DNA from 3 places in the Streptomyces kaniharaensis genome. Region 3 is predicted to be linked to each of the others. Evidence: riboswitches for the same ligand, from Rfam matches in the RefSeq annotation. Region 3 holds a riboswitch; each other region holds the start of a gene.
The links. Region 3 has a riboswitch for cyclic di-AMP ahead of F7Q99_RS43230 (transglycosylase family protein). Riboswitches for the same ligand answer to the same signal wherever they lie in the genome.
Positions count from the first base shown of each region.

Region 1: linked by a shared signal. The riboswitch ahead of F7Q99_RS06210 (NlpC/P60 family protein) and the one ahead of F7Q99_RS43230 (transglycosylase family protein) in region 3 are both predicted to bind cyclic di-AMP.
Region 2: linked by a shared signal. The riboswitch ahead of F7Q99_RS11720 (M23 family metallopeptidase) and the one ahead of F7Q99_RS43230 (transglycosylase family protein) in region 3 are both predicted to bind cyclic di-AMP.

Region 1 covers NZ_WBOF01000001.1:1,356,936-1,363,980, reverse strand. Annotated here, with positions in the region: gene F7Q99_RS06220 (NYN domain-containing protein) at 122-1,411, shown strand; gene F7Q99_RS06215 (C40 family peptidase) at 1,622-2,659, shown strand; cyclic di-AMP (ydaO/yuaA leader) riboswitch at 2,990-3,143, shown strand; gene F7Q99_RS06210 (NlpC/P60 family protein) at 3,154-4,287, shown strand; gene F7Q99_RS06205 (C40 family peptidase) at 4,516-5,559, shown strand; gene F7Q99_RS06200 (hypothetical protein) at 5,709-6,740, shown strand; gene F7Q99_RS06195 (glycosyltransferase family 87 protein) at 6,737-7,045, opposite strand, start outside.
Region 2 covers NZ_WBOF01000001.1:2,573,872-2,580,916, forward strand. Annotated here, with positions in the region: gene F7Q99_RS11700 (hypothetical protein) at 1-759, opposite strand, end outside; gene F7Q99_RS11705 (sensor domain-containing protein) at 842-1,582, opposite strand; gene F7Q99_RS11710 (GNAT family N-acetyltransferase) at 1,739-2,311, opposite strand; gene F7Q99_RS11715 (hypothetical protein) at 2,354-3,238, shown strand; gene F7Q99_RS11720 (M23 family metallopeptidase) at 3,315-4,160, opposite strand; cyclic di-AMP (ydaO/yuaA leader) riboswitch at 4,173-4,331, opposite strand; gene F7Q99_RS11725 (YiaA/YiaB family inner membrane protein) at 4,575-4,865, shown strand; gene F7Q99_RS11730 (alpha/beta fold hydrolase) at 4,988-5,815, shown strand; gene F7Q99_RS11735 (TetR/AcrR family transcriptional regulator) at 5,854-6,426, shown strand; gene F7Q99_RS11740 (SpoIIE family protein phosphatase) at 6,983-7,045, shown strand, end outside.
Region 3 covers NZ_WBOF01000001.1:5,422,770-5,429,814, forward strand. Annotated here, with positions in the region: gene F7Q99_RS24240 (IS30 family transposase) at 1-241, shown strand, start outside; gene F7Q99_RS24245 (hypothetical protein) at 325-525, opposite strand; gene F7Q99_RS43230 (transglycosylase family protein) at 786-2,078, opposite strand; cyclic di-AMP (ydaO/yuaA leader) riboswitch at 2,065-2,226, opposite strand; partial or broken gene F7Q99_RS24255 (hypothetical protein) at 2,764-3,628, opposite strand; gene F7Q99_RS24260 (DUF397 domain-containing protein) at 4,188-4,469, shown strand; gene F7Q99_RS24265 (ATP-binding protein) at 4,691-5,215, opposite strand; gene F7Q99_RS24270 (helix-turn-helix domain-containing protein) at 5,629-6,495, shown strand; gene F7Q99_RS24275 (TetR/AcrR family transcriptional regulator) at 6,638-7,045, opposite strand, start outside.

The DNA.
Region 1 (7,045 bases), 4.1 Mb from region 3:
GGCCGCTGAGGCGGCGGAGACCGTCGTCGGGGCCACCTCGTCCGAGGCCGTCGAGGCCGCCGAGGCCGGCTCCGGGGCCGAGGAGGCGGCGGGCCGCCCGGTCGAGAAGCTCGACCGGCCGCTGCCCGAGGGAGTACGCCGGCGCGTGGTCGGCCTGGCGGCGGACGCGCTCGGCGGAATGCCTCCGGGCGAGCTGCCGCAGAGCCTCCGTCAGTACGCGAAGTTCACCCCTGTGCGGCGCGCCAAGTACGCGGCCACCGCGCTGGCCGCGGCGCTGGAGTCGGAGCCGGCCTTCCGGGTGCGGATAGCGGAACGGCTGCGGCTCGGGCAGCCGGACCTGGTGAAGGCGCTGGAGTCGGGCAGCGTCCCCGGCGCCGCCGATCCGATGGACGTCGCGGCCGCCGCCTACCTGGTGCGGTCGGCGGGCTGGAGCCGGCTGGTCGCCGAGGCCGGCGAGGAGGCCGAGCGGGCCGACGCCGAGGGCGCGGCGGCGGAGGCGGCCCGGCTGGCGGAGAAGCTCCAGGCCGAGCTGACCGAGGTGCGTGCGGCCGCGCGGGCGGACCTGGACCGGCAGCGGGCCGAGTCGGAGGACGTCCGCCGGGAGGCCGACGCGCTGCGCCGGAAGATGCGGTCGCTGGAGAGCGACACCCGCCGGGCGCAGGCCGAGACCCGCCGGCTGGCCGGGGAGCTGGAGACGCTGCGGGCGCAGGCGGCGGCCGAGCGCAGCGCCGCCGAGAGCGAGGCGCGGCGGCTGCGGCACCGGGTCTCCGAGCTGGAGAACGCCGCCGAGCAGGGCCGCCGGTCGGCTCGCGAGGGGCGCAGCGTCGAGGACATGCGGCTGCGGCTGCTGCTGGACACCGTGCTGCAGTCGGCGCAGGGGCTCCAGCGGGAGCTGGCGCTGCCGGTGTCGCAGATCCGCCCGGCGGACCTGGTGGAGGCGGTGGTGCCGGGTGCGGCCTCGCCGCACGACGTGGCCCGGCGCGGGCTGGCGGAGGACGATCCGGCGCTGCTGGACCAGCTGCTGGCGATCCCGCAGGTGCACCTGGTGGTGGACGGCTACAACGTGACCAAGACCGGCTATCCGACGCTGCCGCTGGAGCAGCAGCGGATCCGGCTGCTGGGCGGGCTGGCGATGCTGGCCCAGCGCACGCAGGCGGAGGTCACCTGTGTGTTCGACGGGCAGGACCTGGACGTGCCGGTCATCATGGCGCCGCCGCGCGGGGTTCGGGTACGGTTCAGCCGGACCGGCGAGACGGCGGACGAGCTGATCCGCCGCCTGGTGCGGGCCGAGCCGCAGGGCCGCCCGGTGGTGGTGGTCTCCACCGACCGGGAGGTGGCGGAGGGCGTGCGGAAGGCCGGCGCGCGCCCCGTCGCCTCGGTGCTGCTGCTGAATCGGCTGGCCCGGCCCTGACCGGGGGTGACCCCCTTCGGATCGGGATGATGCCTGGTCAGAACCCTTTTCGGGGGGATGGGGGGATCTGGTGAAGTCACTCTGAAGGTGTGAGTTCACGCCTTCGAGGGAGTGGCGGAACGCTTAGATCTTCACTAGGGTCTGGCGTCAAACCTATTTTCCGGATTCTCACTCGATCGGGTGAGGCCGATGGAAGAAGGAGCCCGTCCCTTGGCCTCCCACCGCCGTCCCAAGCAGCCGAGCCGCGCGCGGGTCTCCGTGCTCACCGCTGCCGCTGCGACCGCGGTCGCCCTCTCCGCCCAGGTGGCCGCGCACGCCGCGCCGCAGCCGAACAAGTCGGACGTCAAGGCGCAGATCGACCAGCTCCAGCAGGAGCAGGAGCAGGCGGCGGAGAAGTTCAACGGCGCCAAGGAGCGGGCCGACCAGCTGCGCAAGCAGGCCGACCAGCTGCAGGACCAGGTGGCCCGCGGCCAGGAGCAGATGACCCAGCTTCAGGCCGGCCTCGCGGGCGTGGCGGGCGAGCAGTACCGCACCGGCGGCATCGACCCGTCCGTGCAGCTGATGCTCTCCTCCGACCCGGCCGGCTACCTGGACAAGGCCTCCAGCGTGCAGCAGGCCAGCACCAGCGAGGCCGAGGCGCTCAAGGGCCTGCTGGACCAGCAGCGCCGGCTGGACCAGGAGAAGGCCGAGGCCGCCGCGGTGCTCGCCTCGCTCGACGCCACCACCAAGGACCTGAACCAGGCCAAGGCGGACGTCAACCAGAAGCTCAAGGCGGCGCAGGACCTGCTGAACTCGCTCAGCGCCTCCGAGCGCGCCGCGCTGCGCGCCCAGCAGGCGCAGGACGACCGCGCCTCGCGCGGCAGCGACCGGGTCGACCTCAGCAACCTGCCGCCGGCGAGCGGGTACGCGGCCGTGGCCGTCGCCAAGGCGATGAGCAAGCAGGGCTCGCCGTACGTGTGGGGCGCCACCGGGGAGAACACCTTCGACTGCTCGGGCCTGATGGTCTGGGCGTACGGGAAGGCCGGCGTCTCGCTGCCGCGCACCTCGCAGGAGCAGGGCGACGTCGGCACCCGGGTGCCCTCGCTGGACCAGGCCCAGCCGGGCGACCTCGTCATCTACGGCAGCGACCGGCACCACGTCGGGATGTACATCGGCAACGGCATGGTGGTGCACGCGCCGCACACCGGTGACGTGGTCAAGGTGATGAAGGCCGACGCGATGCCGATCAACACCATCCGCCGGGTCTGACGGCCCGACACCGAGGAGTCGTCGCCCCTGTGATCCGCGCCACCTCTGCACGGGGTGGCGCGTTCGCTTCTGTTCGCGCCGTACCCCAATTGGTGATCGGTGATCAGCTTTGCGTACGGCGGCGATCACCATCGGTCATCTTCACAAATGAACTTGGTTCCTCTACCGCTTTTTTTCTGACAAGGATTTGAACGGATCACGGTTCAGTTACTAGGGTCGTGCCCCGAACCACCGCACTGTCGATCACCCAGCCAGGGTGGCGGCGGTGGTTTCCGTCGAGTTCGTGAAGCAGCGGGGCAGGTCGAAGCGCCTGTCCGACGGGGAGCCCAGTGGTCGGGGGAGCTGTGGAACGGAGCCGGGGAACCACGTTCCTCCGGGGTGAATCGGCGCCAGGTCGGCCGGTGGAACGGCTGTGAGGCGTCGTAGGGCATGCTTCCGGCCCGAACCCGTCAGCTCACCCGGTAGGCGGACCTAGGAAGAAGGAGCCCGCCTTCGTGGCGTCCCATCGTCGTCCCAAGCCCGCCAGCCGCACCCGTGTGTCCATCCTGACCGGTGTCGCCGCTGCAACCGTCGCCCTCTCCGCGCAGTCCGGTGCCCACGCCGACCCGGCGCCGACCAAGGACCAGGTCAAGGAGCAGGTCGACCAGCTCAACGAGCAGGCCGAGGTCGCGACGGAGAAGTTCAACGCCGCCCAGGCCAAGCAGCAGGAGCTGCAGAAGCAGGTCGGCAGCCTGCAGGACCAGGTGGCGCGCCAGCAGGCGCAGGTGACCGACCTGCAGGGCGGACTCGCCGAGATCGCCGGCGAGCAGTACCGCAACGGGGGCATATCCCCGACCGTCCAGCTGATGTTCTCCGCCAGCCCGGACAACTTCCTCAGCCAGGCCGACGCCCTGAACCAGGCCGGCAGCACCCAGAAGGGTCAGCTGAAGGAGCTCCAGGAGCAGCAGCGCAAGCTCGACCAGGACCGCAACGAGGCCCAGGCCAAGCTCGCCGAGCTGGACACCACCACGCAGCAGCTCAAGACCGCCAAGGAGGAGGTCCAGGGCAAGCTCAGGGCCGCCCAGGACCTGCTCAACACCCTGACCGAGCAGGAGCGCCAGGCGCTCCGCGCGGCCGAGGAGAAGGCCGCCGCCGACGCGAAGGCCAAGGCGGACGCCGCCAAGGCCGCCCAGCAGGCCGCCGACCGCGCCTCCCGCGACAGCACCCGCACCGGCCTGGGCTCGCAGCCGAGCTCCTCGCCGAGCTCCTCGCCGGTCGCCAAGCCGGCCCCCGGCAGCTCGCACGGTGCCGCCGCGCTGTCCTACGCCGCCAGCAAGGTCGGCAGCCCGTACGGCTGGGGCGACACCGGCCCGAACTCCTTCGACTGCTCCGGCCTGATGGTCTGGGCGTTCGACCAGGCCGGCGTGTCGCTGCCGCGCACCTCGCAGGAGCAGGCCCACGCCGGCACCCGGATCGGTACGGACCTCTCCCAGGCCCAGCCCGGCGACCTCCTGATCTTCTTCAGCGACGCCCACCACGTCGGCATCTACGCCGGCAACGGCCAGGTGCTGCACGCGCCGAAGCCGGGCGCCTACGTCCGCTACGAGGCGGTCTCGAACATGCCGCTCTCCGCCATCGTGCGCGTCTGATCCCCCTTCAGGCCCTCGCAGGCCCGGTCTTCCACCACGGAAGGCCGGGCCTGCGGCTTTTCCCCGGACTCGGACTGATGTCCGATTAGATGTCAAATATTCGGGTTGGGAAGGGTTTGGACTCGGTTGCCCGGACTCGCTAACGTCTGCCACCGGACTCCCGCTTCCAGGCCGCCCGCTCCGGTGCGGCGGCGGGGCCGTGCCGCAGGATTTGGAGCCGCCGCCGTCATGCCCGTGCACCGCCGTTCCCAACTGCTCGCCCGTGCGCTGGTACTGACCGCGGCCGCCACCACCGCCCTCGGCGTCACCGCCGGCGGCAGCGCCCACGGCGCCCCCGTGCCGGACGCGCCGAACCGCGGCGACGTCAAGGCGCAGGTCGAGCAGCTGTACAACGAGGCCGAGCAGGCGTCGGAGAAGTACAACGCCGCCCAGGAGGCCCAGCAGCGGCTCCAGGGCGAGACCACCATCCTCCAGGGCGAGATGGCCGTCGCCCAGGACCAGCTCAACCAGCTGCGCGGCGACCTCGCCACGGTGGCCGGCGCCGAGTACCGCGGCGGCGGCATGACCCGGGCCGTCCAGCTGATGCTCGCCACCGACCCGGACGGGTACCTCACCCGGGCCCGCACCCTCGACCAGGCCGCCGAGCGGCAGAACGACACGCTGCACGAGCTGGTCACCCGCCAGCGCCGGCTCGACCAGCGCCGCGCCGAGACCACCGGCAAGCTCGCCGAGCTCGACCAGGCCCGGCGCTCGCTCGCCGACAGCAAGGAGCAGATCCAGCAGCGGCTCGCCAAGGCCCAGAAGCTGCTCAACGGCCTGGGTGCCACCGAGCGGACCCGGATGGCCGCGCAGGACGCCCACGAGGCCGAGCAGCGCGCCACCCGGGGCACCGACCGGCTGGACCTCGGCACCGTCCCGCCGGCCTCCGACCGCGGCGCGGCGGCGCTGGCGGCCGCCGTGAGGATGATCGGATCCCCGTACGTCTACGGATCCGCCGGGCCCCGCACGTTCGACTGCTCCGGTCTGATGTACTACAGCTGGCGGCAGGCGGGAGTGACCCTGCCGCGCACCTCGCAGGCCCAGGCATACGCCGGCCAGCGGGTCAGCCTCTCCGAAGCGCGACCGGGAGACCTCGTGATCTTCTACCGGGACATGCACCACGTCGGCATGTACGCCGGCGGCGGGGTGATCGTGCACGCCCCCTACCCGGGCGCCAAGGTCCGCTACGAGAGCGTCAACGCGATGCCGGTCGCCGGGGTGGTCCGGCTCTGAGCCCGACCCCGGCCGCGATACGGTCCTGCGTCCTCTCCCGCCGCGGCGCGCTGCTGCTCGCGGCCGGCGGGCTGGTCCAGCTGTCCCTGCCGCCCGCCGCCCCCGCGGCGCCCGCCCGGGGCCGCGCGGCGGCGGAAGGGCGCGCCGAGGTGGCGGCGCTGCTGGACGAACGGGCACGGGCCCTGCCCGGCGCGTCCGGGCTGCCGCTCGCCGAGGCCGGCTACCGCAATCTGCTGCTCGCCGCGGACGGCGGTCCGGACCGGCTGACCGTCGCGGCCGACCTGGCCGTCCGGGTCGCCGGGTACGACGAATACCCCACGGTGTACCCGCGCCGCCTCGCGCTGGCACGGGCCGGCGACGGCTGGCGGGTCGAACGGGAGGAGAGCGCGAGCGGGCCCCCGGCGCTCTGGGACCTCGGCACCGGTCGGTCCGCGCAGGGCGCGCACTGCCTGGTGCTGGGCCTGGCCGACGGTCCCGACCCGGCCGGCCTGCTCGCGGTCGGCGACCGGGCCGCCCCCGCGGTCAGCGCGGTCTGGGGCGCCGGCTGGGCAGGCCGCCTGCTGCTCGAACTGCCCGCCACCGAAGCGCAGTTCGCCCGCCTGCTGGAGGCCGACCCGGCCGGCTGGACGGGCATGGCGGCGGTCACCGTGGCCGCCCCCGGTGCACCCCGGCACGCCCCGGCGGACCGGGTGCTGATCAACCCCGAGACGTACGGGCGGCTCAGCGACTTCGGCCGGCAGGCCGTCGTCACCCACGAGGCCACCCACGTCGCGACCCGGGCCGACACCCGCGCCTGGACGCCGCTCTGGCTCTCGGAAGGCGTCGCCGACTGGACGGCCTACCGGGACTGCGGCCGCTCGCCCCGGCAGATCGCCCCCGAGCTGGCCCGTGACGTCGCCGCAGGGAAGCCGCCCACCGCGCTGCCCGCAGACCGCGACTTCACCGCTGGTGCCACCGGCATCGCCCAGGCCTACGAGCAGGCCTGGCTCGCCTGCGAGCTGATCGCCCAGCGCCACGGCCCCGACCGGCTGGTCGGCCTCTACCGGGCGGTCGGCGCGGACGACGGCGCCGGGGAGGACCGGGAGCGCCGGCTGGACCGGCTGCTCCGCGCCGAACTGGGCGTCGGGACGGCCGAGTTCACCAGGCTCTGGCTGGCCGAGGTGGCCACGCTGGCCGGCTAACGACCGGCCGGGGTGTTCGGGCGGTCGATGCCGTCCAGCAGGTCCTGCTCGTAGGCGATGCCCGGGCGCACCGGGTACGCGGCGGCCGCGACCGGCTCGGGCTCGGCCAGCACCACCGTCGGCGGCAGCAGCCGGTCCGGCCCGCGGGTGGAGCGCCAGAGCCGGACGCAGGACAGCACGGTGGCGGCCAGCAGCAGCAGGTTGCGCGCGCTCAGCACGGCGACGGCCGACGGCTCGCTGGCGAGGATCCGGTTGAACATCAGCGGGAACTCGACGAGCGTCAGCGGGCTGGCGAGCAGGATCAG
Region 2 (7,045 bases), 2.8 Mb from region 3:
GGTCTTGGCCCGCACGGGGATGGTGTCGGGGCACGCGGCCCGACGGCGGCGGTCCGCGGCCCGCAGTAGCAGGACGCGACGGGTGCGGCCGTCCTCGGCCCGGGGGAACCGGCGGATCTCGCTGGCGATGCGGTGCTCCCCGAGCGCATACCGCAGGGAGTCGAGGTGGCCGCAGCCGCGGCCGTGGCCGTCGTGCAGCGGGTGGACGCGCACCTCGCCGTCCGCGGCGGTCACCCGGACCAGCTCCACCAGGGCCTCCAACTGCCGCCGCGGGCCGAAGCGTTCGGGATAGGCGAAGAGCAGGTAGCCGCTCAGGGTGAGGGCGAACGCCCCGTCCGCGAACGGCAGCCGGGGCAACGCGGCGGCCACGTACTGCTCGGGGTGGGCGGCCGAGTCGGCGGTGTACAGCCGACGGGCGCGGTCCCAGCTGCGCAGGTAGCGGTCGTACGGGCGGCGCCGGGCGGGCGGGTACAACTCGGGGCGGGCGGCCATCGCGGAGGCCATCACCGCCCGGGCGGCCCGTGCTTGGGCGGCGACCTCGGACGGAGGCAGGGCGTAGGCCGGGTCGGCGGCGATCACGTGGCAGCCGAGCGTGCGGGCCTCGGCGGGCAGCCCGGCCGCGCCGCCCGGGCAGTCGAGCACCGGGCCGGGCAGGGCGGCGAGCGCGGCGCGGGTGAGGCCGAAGAGCCCGCAGTACTCGTCCAGCGGGCGGGAGGTGACCAGGAGGCCCGGTTCCACGGCGAGGGTGTCGTCGGCCACCTGGCCATCCGAACACGGGCCGGCCCCGCCCGCATCCGGACCGGGTCCGGAGCAGGGGCGGGGCCGTCGCCGTACGCCGGGTTCAGCGGCCGAGCAGGCCCTGGGCGGCCGCCCGGTTGACGTTGGTCAGGCCGCGGACCAGCTGCGCACCGAGCAGGACGATCAGCAGGCCGGCCACCGACAACGCGGCGATCTGCCCGGTGCCCTGGATGTAGTAGACGTGCTCCACGTTCCCGCTGTCCCAGTAGTCGAACACGCGGTAGCCGGGCCAGGAGACGTACGTCGGGAAGACCCAGTGGTACAGCGGGTAGAGCAGCATCGCCCAACCGAGCAGCTGGAACACGACGGTCAGCACGAAGCCGAGCACCGCCCACGGGAACATCAGCACCTGGTACAGCACGGCCTTCCACCCGGCCGCGTCCGCCATCCGCGCGGTGATCGCACCCCAGGTGCCCGGCCGGACCTGCCGCACCGGCGCGGGGCCGGGCACGTCCAGGGCCAGCATGCTCCGGACACGGGCCCGCTCCAGCCGGCCGAAGCCGCGGGCGGCGGCCGTCAGCCCGGCCAGCACGGGCAGGCCGAGCACGGTGACGAAGGTGCCGAGGCCCAGCGAGAAGAGCGTGATCGCGACGGAGAAGCCGACGACCGCCACCGGCAGGCCCGTGAGCACATAGCCGACCTCGCGGTAGTGGTGCGCGGAGAACGGCGCCCGCCAGAACGGCGGCGGCTCCTCCGACCGGCGGACCCGGGCGGTGCTGAGGCCGTCGCCGTGGCCGCCGAGGACGTCCTGCGCGAGGTCCTGCATGGTTCGGCTGCTGCTCATGTACCCGGCCCCTGTCTGGTGTCCGTTCCCAGTTGCTGACTTCTTCAGTCTCGTCGGGCAGCGGGTCGGGCAGTATCCGGAGGCCTGGCGGATCGGGGGTGGGGTTAACCCCCTCCCGGGATCGACGGCCCAACCGGGGTCGACTACCTCCCGGGCTCAACGACCCGTCTGCGGCCACTCGTCGGCGAGCAGCGAGTACAGGTACGAGTCGGACCAGACGCCGTCCTTGAGGAGGTCGTGCCGGATCCGCCCCTCCAGCCGGAATCCCCGCTTGGTGAGCACCCTGGCGGAGGCCGCGTTGTCGACGTCCACCCGGGCGGCCAGCCGGTGCACGCCGAGGGAGCCGAAGGCGAGGTCGCACAGCAGCGCGACGATCTCGCCCGCGTAGCCGAGACCCCAGACGTCGCGGCACAGCACGTACCCGAGGGTGGCGGACCGGTACGCGCCGAGGGTGAGGGAGGCGTGGGCGACCGGGGCGGCGTCCGCCGGATCGTCGGCGTCGGCGCGCCGGATGACGGCGAGCCGGTAGGTGTCCCGCTCCTCCGCCATGGCCTCCTCCAGGTAGAGGGCGATCTGGTCCGCGCAGGTCTCGCGGTCGCGCGGTCCGAAGGGGAGGTACCGGGTGACCTCCGGGTCGCCGAACAGCGCGTGCAGCGCGTCCACGTCGCCCGGGGTGTGGTGGTACTCGCGGATGGCCAGCCTGGGGCCGACGAGTCGTACGGGGACCATGGTTGCCGACCCTACCCCCGGCCAGCGGTTACCGTTCGGGCTATGAACGACGACGACCTGCGGCTCGCCCCGCGCACCAAGGCCGCCGACCTGCTCGCCTGGGCGGCGGCGGAGGGCCGCACCCCGGTGGCCGAGGCGCCGCTGCGCGCGGTGCTGGCGCTGCTGGAGCTGGGCGAGGGCAGGATGCACGACGGCTGGCCCGAGCTGACCTCCGACGCGGTGGAGCACCTCCTGTACGAGCGGCTCTACCTGTACGTCCAGCCCGCCCCGGACGAGGACCCGCTGGCGTACGGCGCGGCCGTGCGCCTGCTGATCGACCACCAGCGCGCGGCCAAGCGGCTCAACGCCAAGCGCCAGCAGCGGCTGCACGCCGAGGCCGAGTGGCAGGGCGAGGTCGCGGCGGGGCTGCTGCGCCGGGCCGACCTGGTGACCTGGCCCCGGCTGTACGCGCTGCTGCTGCACGCGCACGGGGTGGACGTCGCGGACGAGGCGGCGGTGCGGGACTGGCTGGCCGGTTTCCGGGAGCTGGCGGAGGAGGAACGGCTGGCCGCGTTCGCCGCGCTGGTGCCGGCCGGGTGGCTGGACGACCCGGACGAGCAGGGCTGGGGCCCGGCCCGGGTGCTCTCGGTCGGCATGGCCACGGACGGCGCGCGGCTGCTGCTGGAGCAGGGCCTGATGCGGCGCAGCTACCGCAACCTGGCCGAGCTGACCGCGCTGGGTCGGCCGATGCCGGACGAACTGGCCGGTGACTTTGGGGAGTTCGAGGAGGCGGCGGCGGAGGAGGCGCTCGCGCTGTACGGCGAGTGGACGGTGCCCGGGCTGCCGCGGTTGCTGGTGGCGGAGTTCCCGGAGCTCGCGCCCGAGCCGGGGCAGGCGGAGATCGACGCGTACCTGGCGCAGCTCCCGGAGGGGCCCGCGGAGGAGTGACGCGAGCAGGCCCCGGCCTGGTGGCCGGGGCCTCTCGGGATGCGTCAGGGCCTCTTGCGGTGTGTCAGGGGGTGCGTCAGGGGTTGAGGCCGTGCTGCTGGAGCCAGGTCTCCGGGTCGACCGGGGCGCCGCCGCCCGGGCGGACCTCCAGGTGCAGGTGCGGGCCGGTGACGTTGCCGGTGGCGCCGACCTTGCCGATCTGCTGGCCGGAGGCGACCTGGCCGGTGCCCTTGATGATCGAGGAGAGGTGGCAGTACCAGATCTCGGTGCCGTCGGGCAGCGTCTCGACGATCCGGTAGCCGTACGAACCGGCCCAGCCGGCCGAGGTGATGGTGCCCTGGCCGACCGCGAGGACCGCGGTGCCGGTGTCGGCGGCGAAGTCCAGGCCGGTGTGCAGGTGGGCCCAGTAGCGGGCGCTCTGGCCGTAATGGGCGGAGAGGTTGTAGTCGCGCACCGGCAGGGTGAGGGCGGCGGCCTTGGCCTTCTCGGCCTTGTCGGCCTCCTCGGCGGCGGCCTTCCTGGCCTCGGCCCCCTTGGCGGCGGCCTTGGCCTCCGCCTCCTGCGCGGCCTGCACGCGGGCGCTCTCCTCGGCGGCGGTGCGCTGGCTGTCGGCCTGCTGCTGGATGCGGGCGGCGAGCGCGAGGCCGGGGTCGGCGGAGAGGCCGACCGGGGTCTCGTCCGGGGCCTCGATGGCGGGCGCGGCGGCCGGGGTGGCGGAGGTGAAGCCGGTGGCGCCCAGGGTGGCGGCGACGGCGGTGACGCCGAGCAGCGGGGCGGTGCCGCGGGTCTGACGCGGCATCCGGTGCCGGTTGACCTCGGCCTCCGGGCCGGCGAACTCGCTTTCGGCCGGGCGGGGTTGATCCAGGAGCTGGGTACCGGCTGCGGGGCCGGCGGGGTGTGCCGGGGTGTGCGTCGACGCCACGGAGGCGCGCTCCTTTCCTTCCTTCGCGCCTACCGGGTTAGCTGACGGGTTCGGAGCAGGAAGGTCTCCTACGGCCGGGCCGGAGCCCTGCCGATTCACCCCAGGGAAGGTGGTTCCCCGGCTCCCTGGCCTGCCCGGAGGCCGGCCGGCGGGATTAGGCGACGGCGCACGGTGCCGTCTGGATACGGCGTTGACGACCGCGCTGCGTTATCAAACGTTAATCCTAGGAGCCCCTGATTCCAAGCCATCCGCCAGGGACGGCCGGTGACAGCTCGGGCGGCTTGCACTCTATGGCCGATTTGCCGCCCTTGACCACCCCTGACACCACTAGTGTGATCGGACGTCAACGAACGAACCGCCATCTGAGTACTTCTACTCATGTGCGGCCGGCCGGACCGCCACCATCCTGACGCCATGAACGCACCGATGCAGTCACACACCACGGCCGCGTACTACGTCCAGGCCGTGCTCTCCTTCGCCCTGTCCGGCACCGCCCTCGCCGTCGGAATCGCCTACCTGCCGGTCGGGGCCTGGACCCGGGCATTCCTCGCGCTCGGCCTGCTCTACACCGTCACCTCCTCGTTCACGCTCGCCAAGGTGATCCGCGACCGGCAGGAGTCCAACGAGATCGTCACCCGGGTGGACCAGGCCCGGCTGGAGAAGCTGCTCAGCGAGCACGACCCGTTCAAGGTCGAGGGGGCCTGAGGGCGGTCGGGGGCCTGAGGGCGCTCGAGGAGAGGCCTTGACGGCTAAGGCTATTAGCCTTAGCTTTATGGCTATCGGCAGCAACGCCGATGCCCCGCAGCAGCGGACCGAGGAGGCCCACCATGAACGGCACCCCCGCCCCGAGCACCCAGTTCCTCGACGTCCCCGGCGGCCGACTGGCCTTCGACGACACCCGGCAGGGCGACGGCGCCCCCGTCGTCCTGCTCCCGGGGATGCTCGACACCCGGGCCGCGTACCGGCACCTCCGCCCCCTGCTCACCGCCGCCGGCCGTCGCGTCATCACCATGGACCTGCGCGGCTTCGGCGAGTCCTCGATCGTCTGGGACGACTACACCCCGGCCGCCATCGCCACCGACGTCCTCGCACTGCTCGACCACCTCGGCATCGAGCGCGCCGTTCTGGTCGGCAGCTCGTACACCGGCGCGACCGTCGTCAAGGTCGCGGGAGACGCCCCCGAGCGGGTCGCCGGGATCGTCCTGCTCGACTCCTTCGTCGAGAACCCCCCGCAGAACGCCCTCATGCGCGGCGTCGTCCGCGTCATGGGCACCATGCTCGTCCACTGGCCCGCCTTCTGGGGCTTCTACCAGCGCAAGCTCGCCTACCCGGGCGCCAGGCCCGCCGACTTCGACGCATACGTGAACGGGCTGGTCGCCGCGATGCGCACCCCGGGCAGGAAGACCGCCACCCGCGGCCACGTCAGCGGCGACGCCGCGCCGGTCGGCTGGACGGCCGCCGTGCGGTGCCCGGCGCTGGTCGTCATGGGGAGCAAGGACCCCGACTTCCCGAAGCCGGAGGCCGTCGCCGACCGGCAGGCCGCGGCGCTCAACGCCCGGAAGGTGATGATCGAGGGATCGGGGCACTACCCGATGGCCGACAACCCGCGGGCCACCGCCGACGCCCTGCTGGCCTTCCTCGCCGAAACCGCCTGATCGCCGGCCGCCGCCACACCTCACGGAGAGACCGAACCATGCCCCGAGTCGGACTGACGCCCGAGCAGGTCGTCGACCACGCCCTCGCCCTCATCGACGAGCAGGGCCCCGACGGACTCACCCTCGCCGCCGTCGCCGCCCGGGCGGGCGTCGCCACCCCCTCGCTGTACAAGCACGTCAGCGGCGGCCTCGCCGAACTGCGACGGCTCATAGCGGTCCGGGTCACCGAGGAACTGGGCGCCCGCCTCGCCGACGCCGCCGTCGGCCGCAGCGGGGACGACGCCGTCACCGCCCTCCTCCGCGCCTACCACGCGTACGCCACCGAGTACCCGCACCGCTACAACGCCCTCCCGCAGGCGCCGCAGCCCGACGACGACCTCAGCCAGGCCGCGGCCCGGCTGGTCGGGGTGATCGTCGCGGTCCTGCGGGAGTACGGCCTCGAAGGCTCCGAGGCCATCCACGCCGCGCGGACCGTCCGCTCCCTCGCCCACGGCTTCGCCTCCCTCTCCATCGCCGGCGCCTTCCGACTCGCCGAAGACCTGACCACCACCCAGGACCGCCTCATCACCACCCTCACCAGCGGCCTCCACACCTGGCCCAAACCCAACTGAGGCGCGCAGGAAGTCGACCCCGCCGACTTCCTGCGCCGAAGGCCACCTCGAACAGTGGGTGCCAGCGCCGCCCAACGGCCGGCACGAAAGTCGGACGGGCGACTCGCCGGCGAAGTCGCTCGGGGCGAACGGCCCCGGGGCCTGGCTGCATCGTCGACCGGGCCACGGCCCAGCGCGAGAAGTCGGCCCCGCCGACTTCTGGTGCGACAGGCCGGAGATGCCAGGGCCGGGGAATCGTTTCTGCTGGCTCCTGAGAAAGCGCGGGCGGGAGGCGCCACTGGGGCCAATGGGCGTGGGGAGAAGAGGGCGAGCCAGACGCAGGAAGTCGGAGCTGTCGACTTCTCGTGCGGGGGCGGGCGGCATGCCTCGGGCGTGGAAGTGAGGAAACGTTTCTGCGGGTGCCACGAGGGCCACGGGCGTTCGGGGAGTCGGAGATGTCGGCTTCTGGGGCTGGGGGAGGGGGTGTGGAGGAGGAGGGTGGGAGTGGAGGGGTTAGTGTGGCCGCGCTGGCTGGTGGTCATGACCGGGGACCGCCCACCGTTTCGCGGAGGTCCAGGTGCCCGCACTGATAGCGAGGGTGCGGCGCTGGTATCGGCGGGTGCTGGACGGGGATGCGCGG
Region 3 (7,045 bases):
GGAGTTCAGCCTGGCCACCGACATCCCGGTCTACTTCTGCGACCCGGCCAGTCCCTGGCAGCGCGGCTCCAACGAGAACACGAACGGCCTGCTGCGGCAGTACTTCCCCAAGGGCACCGACCTGTCGGTCCACACGCCCGAGCACCTGGCCGCCGTCGCCGACCAGCTCAACCGCCGCCCACGCAAAACGCTCGGCTGGGAAACCCCAGCCGAGCGTCTGGCTAAACTCCTCGCGGCCTAGACAACCGACCACGTGTTGCAACGACCACTAGAAACCGCCGGTTGCTCTCCAGGCCCTTCGCCGTGTCCGGTCGGGTTGCCGGCTCAGCCCTCCTGGACCGGCGGGCGGTCGGCGGTGAGCCGCTGGCTGTCGGCGGCGTCGCCGGTACGGGCCTCGGTACGGCGGCCGCGGGCCAGGTAGTCGCGCAGGACCAGTTCGACGGCGTCCTGCGGGTTCTTGGTACCGGAGAGCATCATCGCGTCGATCGCGAGGTTCGCGTCGAGCGTGACGGTGACCAGGGCCATGGTGACTCCTCCTCGGGTGCAGAGCAGCAGCATGCCCGTCGGGCGGAGGTTTGACCACGCGGATAGGCCGAAGCCCCGGGGAGGAGCGACCAGCCCTCTCCCCGGGGCGACCGCTAGCAGACGACAGCTGACAGATAACAGATTTCAACATCTGTTATCTGTCAGCTGTTCGCTGTCATCTGTTAGCCGTCCCTGGCGACCGGTGACCCGTCACCGTCGCCGGTCACCTCGCCCGTGACCACGGCTCCCGCCGACTGTCCTCAGACGCGGCCGGCGAAGTCCGGCGCGAAGTTGGCGATGGTCTGCATCCGCACGCCCGCGCTCGGGTTGGCGGCCTCGACGTACTTGCCGCCGCCGACGTAGATCGCGACGTGGTAGACGCCGGAGTCCTTGCCGTTGTTGGACCAGAACAGCAGGTCACCCGGCTGCAGGCTGTCCAGCGAGACGTGGGTGCTGGCGGCGGCCTGGTCGGCGGCGACGCGCGGGATGTTGACGCCCGCGGCGCGCAGCGCGGCCTGGGTCAGGCCGGAGCAGTCCCAACCACCGTTGCCGGTGCCGCCGTAGACGTAGGCCTGGCCGACCTTCGACTCGGCGAAGGCGACCGCGGCGGCCATGCTGCCGGCGGCGGCCGGAGCCGCGGCCTGCACCTGCGCCTGGGTGGGGGCGGCGGACTTCGCGGCGATGGTCTGGACCTGCGCGGCCGGCTTGGCGGCGGTGGCAGTGGCGGTCTGGCCGGACTGCGAGGAGCGGTTGAACCAGTTGAAGCTCTGGCCGGCGTGGCCGTCCGTGGAGCTCTGGGCGGAGTCGGCGAGGTGCAGACGCTGGCCCGGGTAGATGCGGTCCGCGCCCTCGGTCATGGTGCTGCGGTTGAGGTCGTAGAGCTTCTGCCAGCCGCCCTGGACGTGGTGCTTGTCGGCGATCGCGGACAGCCAGTCGCCGGCGACGACGGTGTAGTCCTGGGCCTGGGCGCTCTGGCTCTTGCCCTGCCAGCTCTGCGACCCGGTGCCCTTGGCCGCGTCGGCGGACGCCTGGGCCTGGGCGGGGGCCTGAGCCGGGGTCTGGGCCTTGGCCGGGGCGGCGGCCGGCTTGGCGGCCGGGGCGGGGGTCTGCGCGGCCGGCTTGGCGGCGGCGGCGGAGGTGTTGACGGCGGCCGGGGCGCCGCCCTTGGTCAGGCCGGCCTGGATGGAGCACACCGGCCAGGCGCCGGGGCCCTGCACGGCGAGCACCTTCTCGGCGATCGCGATCTGCTGGTCCTTGGTGGCCAGGTCGGCGCGCGGGGCGAACGAGGTGCCACCGAACGCGGCCCAGGTGCTGTTGGTGAACTGCAGGCCGCCGTAGAAGCCGTTGCCGGTGTTGATGCTCCAGTTGCCGCTGCTCTCGCACTGGGCGACCTTGTCCCAGGTGGCGACGGTGGCGGCGGAGGCGGTGCCGGAGGTGAGGCAGGGGATCGTGAGACCGATGCCTGCGACGCCGAGGGCGGCGATCGCGCGGCGGGCGCGGTTGGACAGGCGAGTGCCGTTGGTGGGCAGCATGAAGACGCGGTCCTCTCCCACGCCTGCGAGGTGAGCTGTCGGATTCGGGCCGGAGTTGCCCGGCCGCGCGTGGGCGCGGCTTCACCCCTAGCCCTGGACCGTTCCGAGGAATGGTCCGGGGCGACTTACCTGTGGGTCCCCCGCTCCTGCCGTGGTGCGTTTTCGCGCTGCCAGTGCACCCGACGGCAGGACTCGGCGTTGCGGATGAACTGGGTCCGTGTGGTCACGAACGGGGAGCACGTTAAGCAGACTTAAGTTCAAACTGCAAATAGCTGTGACGCGCATCACCGATTGGTGGGAAGTGCCAAAACTGCCGCTCATCATGATCGGAAATGATCGTCTTTCGGGAATCTGCCTGTGGATGCGCACAACTGTCTGTGCTTCAGGAGATGGGTGACGGCGCGTCGAGTCGCGCTCCGGCGTGCGCGCCCGGGAGGCGTCGCGGCGGCGATTCGCCCGCTCCCGTTGTCGAAGAACATCCATGGGCAAACATCGACAGAACGGACATCTAGCGCATTAAGCTCTTAACTCCCGTACGCCGCAAGCCGAAAGGGCCCGGAACGCCACCGTTCCGGGCCCTTTCGGGCTGTGCGTGGGCCTGCTACTCGCCGGCAGTCTCCTCGGCGCCCTGAGCGGCCTCAGCGGCCGCCTCGGCCTCAGCGGCCGCCTCGGCCTCGGCGGCAGCCGCCGCCTCGGCCTCCGCCAGCGCGGCCAGCGCCTCGGGCGACGGGGCCGGCAGCGCGGCGAGGTACGTGGACGCGATCAGCTGGCCCACCGTCGGGTATGCGCCCAGCGGCGCGGCGGACGGGCAGCCGGTCTCCTCGGCGGCCGCGGCGAGCAGCTCGGCGTCCGCCTCTGGGCCGATCACCAGCGGGGCCAGCGCGGGACGCTCCGAGCCGGTCTCCTTGAGGTGCGCGACGGCCGCGGCCACCGAGCCGGGCACGTCGAGCGCGGCGGCGACGACCGGGACGGCCAGCCGGGCGGCCAGCAGCACGCCGGTGATCCCGGCCGCGGCGGCGGCGTCCTCGCCGCCGACGGTGGTCAGCACGACGCCGTCCGCGGCGGTCGCGATGGCGAACAGCCGGGCACGGTCGGCGCGGGCCAGCCCGGCCTCGGACAGGCGCACGTGGACGGCCTCGGCGAGCAGGCGGGTGCGGGCCCAGCGCATCGGTGACCTGGGCGCCGGCCTCGGCGGCGAGCGCGTGAAGCTCGGTCAGGAAGCCGTGCGGGCCGGGTACCAGCGGTACCAGGATCGGCGCGGGCAGGCCGGCCTCGGCGGCCTCGGCCAGCAGCTCGGCGACGGTGTGCTCGTGGCCGCCCTCGTCCTCGTCCGCGTCGCCGGGGAGGTAACCCGCCGCGGTCTGCACGCCGTTCTGCTCACTGCGGACGATCGACAGCAGCTCCTCGACGACCGAGCGGGACTCGGGCCCCGCGGTCGCGGGTACGGCGAGCACCAGGGCCGGGGAACCGGCCGGGATCTCAGGGCGCTCGGGGCGGCGATGGCGCCCCCGCGCACGGGAGCCTGGAGTGCGGACGGGCAATGGCGCGCCCGGAATGGCTGCGGTGCTCATGGCGGAGATCGTAGGACATCGGCCCGTCAGGGCTGCAGTCGGCTGCCGTGCCGGTTTCGCGCGAGCGTGGTGTGCGCGCCGGGCGAGGGGGCCGTACGCACGGGATGATTCACTGCATTCCGGGCATACCTGCCCCAACCCCCGCGCGCCCACCGGTATCTCCTGAAGACGTACCCGGCGAGGGGTTGCGTTGCACCGGCGGCGCGTGAGATGTCTCACAGTCCGAGGCTGAACTGACGGAGCGTCACGAGAGTGCGACTCCCGGCTCTCGAAGATCAACATTCAGCGGGGAGCCGCTCACGGCGGGTCATCGGGAGCCTGCCGATTCAGTCTGCTATGTCCCTTTACGTGTCGTCGGGGAAGGGTCCGTGAAGAGTTCGGGCCGGGTATTGAAAGGCCTCGTGCACCTGCAATGTCTCGTGCTGATGCACGTGCACAGCAGCTATCATCGCGTCAAGTGAGGCGTTGTGCCGGGCTGGTACGGGGCCGGCCCGTTTGTTCGGCGGCTGCCGGGGGCGCCGCGCTGGACCGCAACTCCGGGGCTCTTCGGGAGACTTCTATGCACGACTCGCAGGACACGCACGGCTCGTACGGTTCGTATGGCGAGCACGGCGCGTACAACGGGATGGCCGCAGCCGATCTGACGGGAGTGGTCTGGCAGAAGAGCCTGCACAGCAACTCCCAGGGGAACTGCGTCGAGTTCGCCGCCCTGCCGGGGGGCGACGTGGCGATGCGCAACTCGCGCTTCCCGGACGGTCCGGCGCTCATCTACACCCGGGCCGAGATCGCCGCCATGCTGCTGGGGGTCAAGGACGGGGAGTTCGACCACCTGGCCGTCTGACCGGCCTTCGCTCCGCCATCGGGGGGCCGTCGTGGGTGCCGACACCGCGACGGCCTTTGTCTTTCGGGCTTTCGGGCCCGGTCCTCGGGGCCGGCCTTTCGGGGGTGAGCCGGGGCTGAGGAATGCCCACCGGGGAGTGCCAGGGTCGCAGAGGAGTGCCGGGCCGCCGGGCCCAGGGGGCCTCCCGGGGTCTCCCTCCGCGCGGATGCGCTCGCCCGGTGCTAGGCGGAACGCCGGTGCCGGCCGCCGAGTTCGGGGATCGCCGCCTCCGGTTCGGCCTCGAACAGTGCCCAGACCACCTTGCCGCCGCCCAGCGGGTGCCAGCCCCAGGAGCGGCTGAACGAGTCCACCAGGTGCAGCCCGCGGCCCGATTCGGCCACGAAGTCGGCCTCCCGGGCGACCGGGCCGATGCTGCTCGGGTCGCTGACCGCGCAGACGATCTGGGGCGCACGGTGCACGAGGCTTATTCGGATCGGTAGCCGGCCGTCCGCGCTCGCGTGTGTGGGAAAGTCGTACTCGCCCAGGGCGCCGCCCGACGGGTCGGGCCGTGCGCCGATCGCATGCCGCAGGGCGTTGGTCACCAGCTCCGACGCCACCAGCGCGACATCGTCGAACAACTCCATCAGGCCCCAGCGCTGAAGAGCGGTTCTGGCGAAGTCGCGCGCTGTTCTGACGGCTTCGAAGCGAGGAGCGAGCGTACAGGTGACCACAAGGGGGTCAACCGCCAAAGCCGTACCGGTGCTCATGAAGAGCTCCTCCCATAAGGGGGCGGACACGGCTGGACCCGCCGGGGTCATGCCGGTCACCTCCGACTCGCTCGGCCGCACGGCCCCCGCGACCAGGCGCGCGCGCACAAACGCCCGGTGGCGCGGGGGGCGCTGCCGGGCTGGTGCACGGAGTCGCGCGTGGGGTCGACGCGGAGCCCGCGGGATTGCCAGGGGTGTGCAGGTGCACGTGCACCATGGTCCTCTGCGCTCACTGCAGATGCAAGAGTCGATTCACGTGCAGTCGCACTATTGGCATATGCAAGCGCCGGATGCACGTGCATCCTGGTGTGTGGAGTGCAGAACTGATAGGAACATCCGTCAGTATCGGCACCGTGAGCGCTCAACTGATGGCAGACTGTGCGCTGTTTGCCCTAGGTGGAGGTTTCGACCGCATGACCACAGTTCAGCCGGGCGGCGGCTCGATGGTCCGCCGGATCCTCCTCGGCTCACAGTTGCGCCGCCTGCGTGAAGCGCGCGGCATCACCCGCGAGGACGCCGGCTACGCGATCCGCGCCTCCGAGTCCAAGATCAGCCGCATGGAGCTCGGCCGGGTCAGCTTCAAGGAGCGCGACGTCGCCGATCTGCTCAGCCTCTACGGCGTCGACGACGGCCTGGAGCGGGAGGCCCTGCTCGGCCTGGTCCGCGAGGCCAACAAGTCCGGCTGGTGGCACAGCTTCAACGACGTGCTGCCGGGCTGGTTCCAGACCTACGTCGGCCTGGAGGAGGCCGCGCAGCTGATCCGTACGTACGAAGTGCAGTTCATCCCCGGACTCCTGCAGTCCGAGGAGTACGCGCGGGCCGTTTTCGGCCAGAGTCGGCCGGTCATCAGCGAGGAGGAGGTCGAGCGGAGGGTCAGCCTCCGCCTGCGCCGCCAGAAGCTGCTGACCGAGGGCACCAGCCCCCGCCTGTGGGCCGTCATCGACGAGGCCGCGCTGCGCCGCCCGGTCGGCGGGCCCGAGGTGATGCGCGGCCAGGTGCAGTACCTGATCGACGTCGCCGAGCAGGCCAACGTCGTCATCCAGGTCATGCCGTTCCGCTTCGGTGCGCACGCGGGCGAGTCCGGCGCGTTCACCATTCTGCGCTTCCCCGAGCAGGACCTCGCCGACGTGGTCTACCTGGAGCAGCTCACCAGCGCGCTCTACCTCGACAAGCGGGACGACGTCGACGCCTACATCCAGGTCATGGAGCGGCTCTGCGTGGACAGTCTCACGCCCGAGCGCACGATAGACCTGCTCGCCTCGATCCTGAAGGAACGCTGAACTCCTCGAGGGGCGTAGAAGTTCTCAACGGGCGTCGACCTTCACAAGCGAGGTTGAACTCCGAGAGAACGCTGAGCCCTTGCCCGGTGGATCCTGAACGCTCCGTCGGACGGCCTCGGTTGCCGCCATCGCCCACACGTTGTCAGCCGCGGGCCGGCGGCCGTTCGCGTTCCGGCGGCAGCGGCTGCGGCGGGCAGCCCAGCTCCCACGCCAACTCGTAGCGCCGGAACAGGTCGGCGCGGATCGGCGCCAGCGGCAGCTCGGCACCCGGCAGCAGCACGCCTATGCAGCCGCCCATGAGCGCGCTGCGCAGCACCGCGTGCTCCGCGACCGGGTCCGGCGCGCCCCAGTCGCGCAGCAGTCCCTGGAGGATCGCGCCGAGCTGCTGCTGCTCCGGATCCTGGACGAAGGCGCCGGTGTCCGGGTCGAGGATCAGTGCGAGGTGGGAGCGCATCACCCGGGGGTGGTCGAGGGCGAGCCCGAGCACGGCGTCGATGGCGCGGGCCAGCCGGGCCTCCGGCGAGGCGTCCGGGGCGAGTTCGGCCAGCGC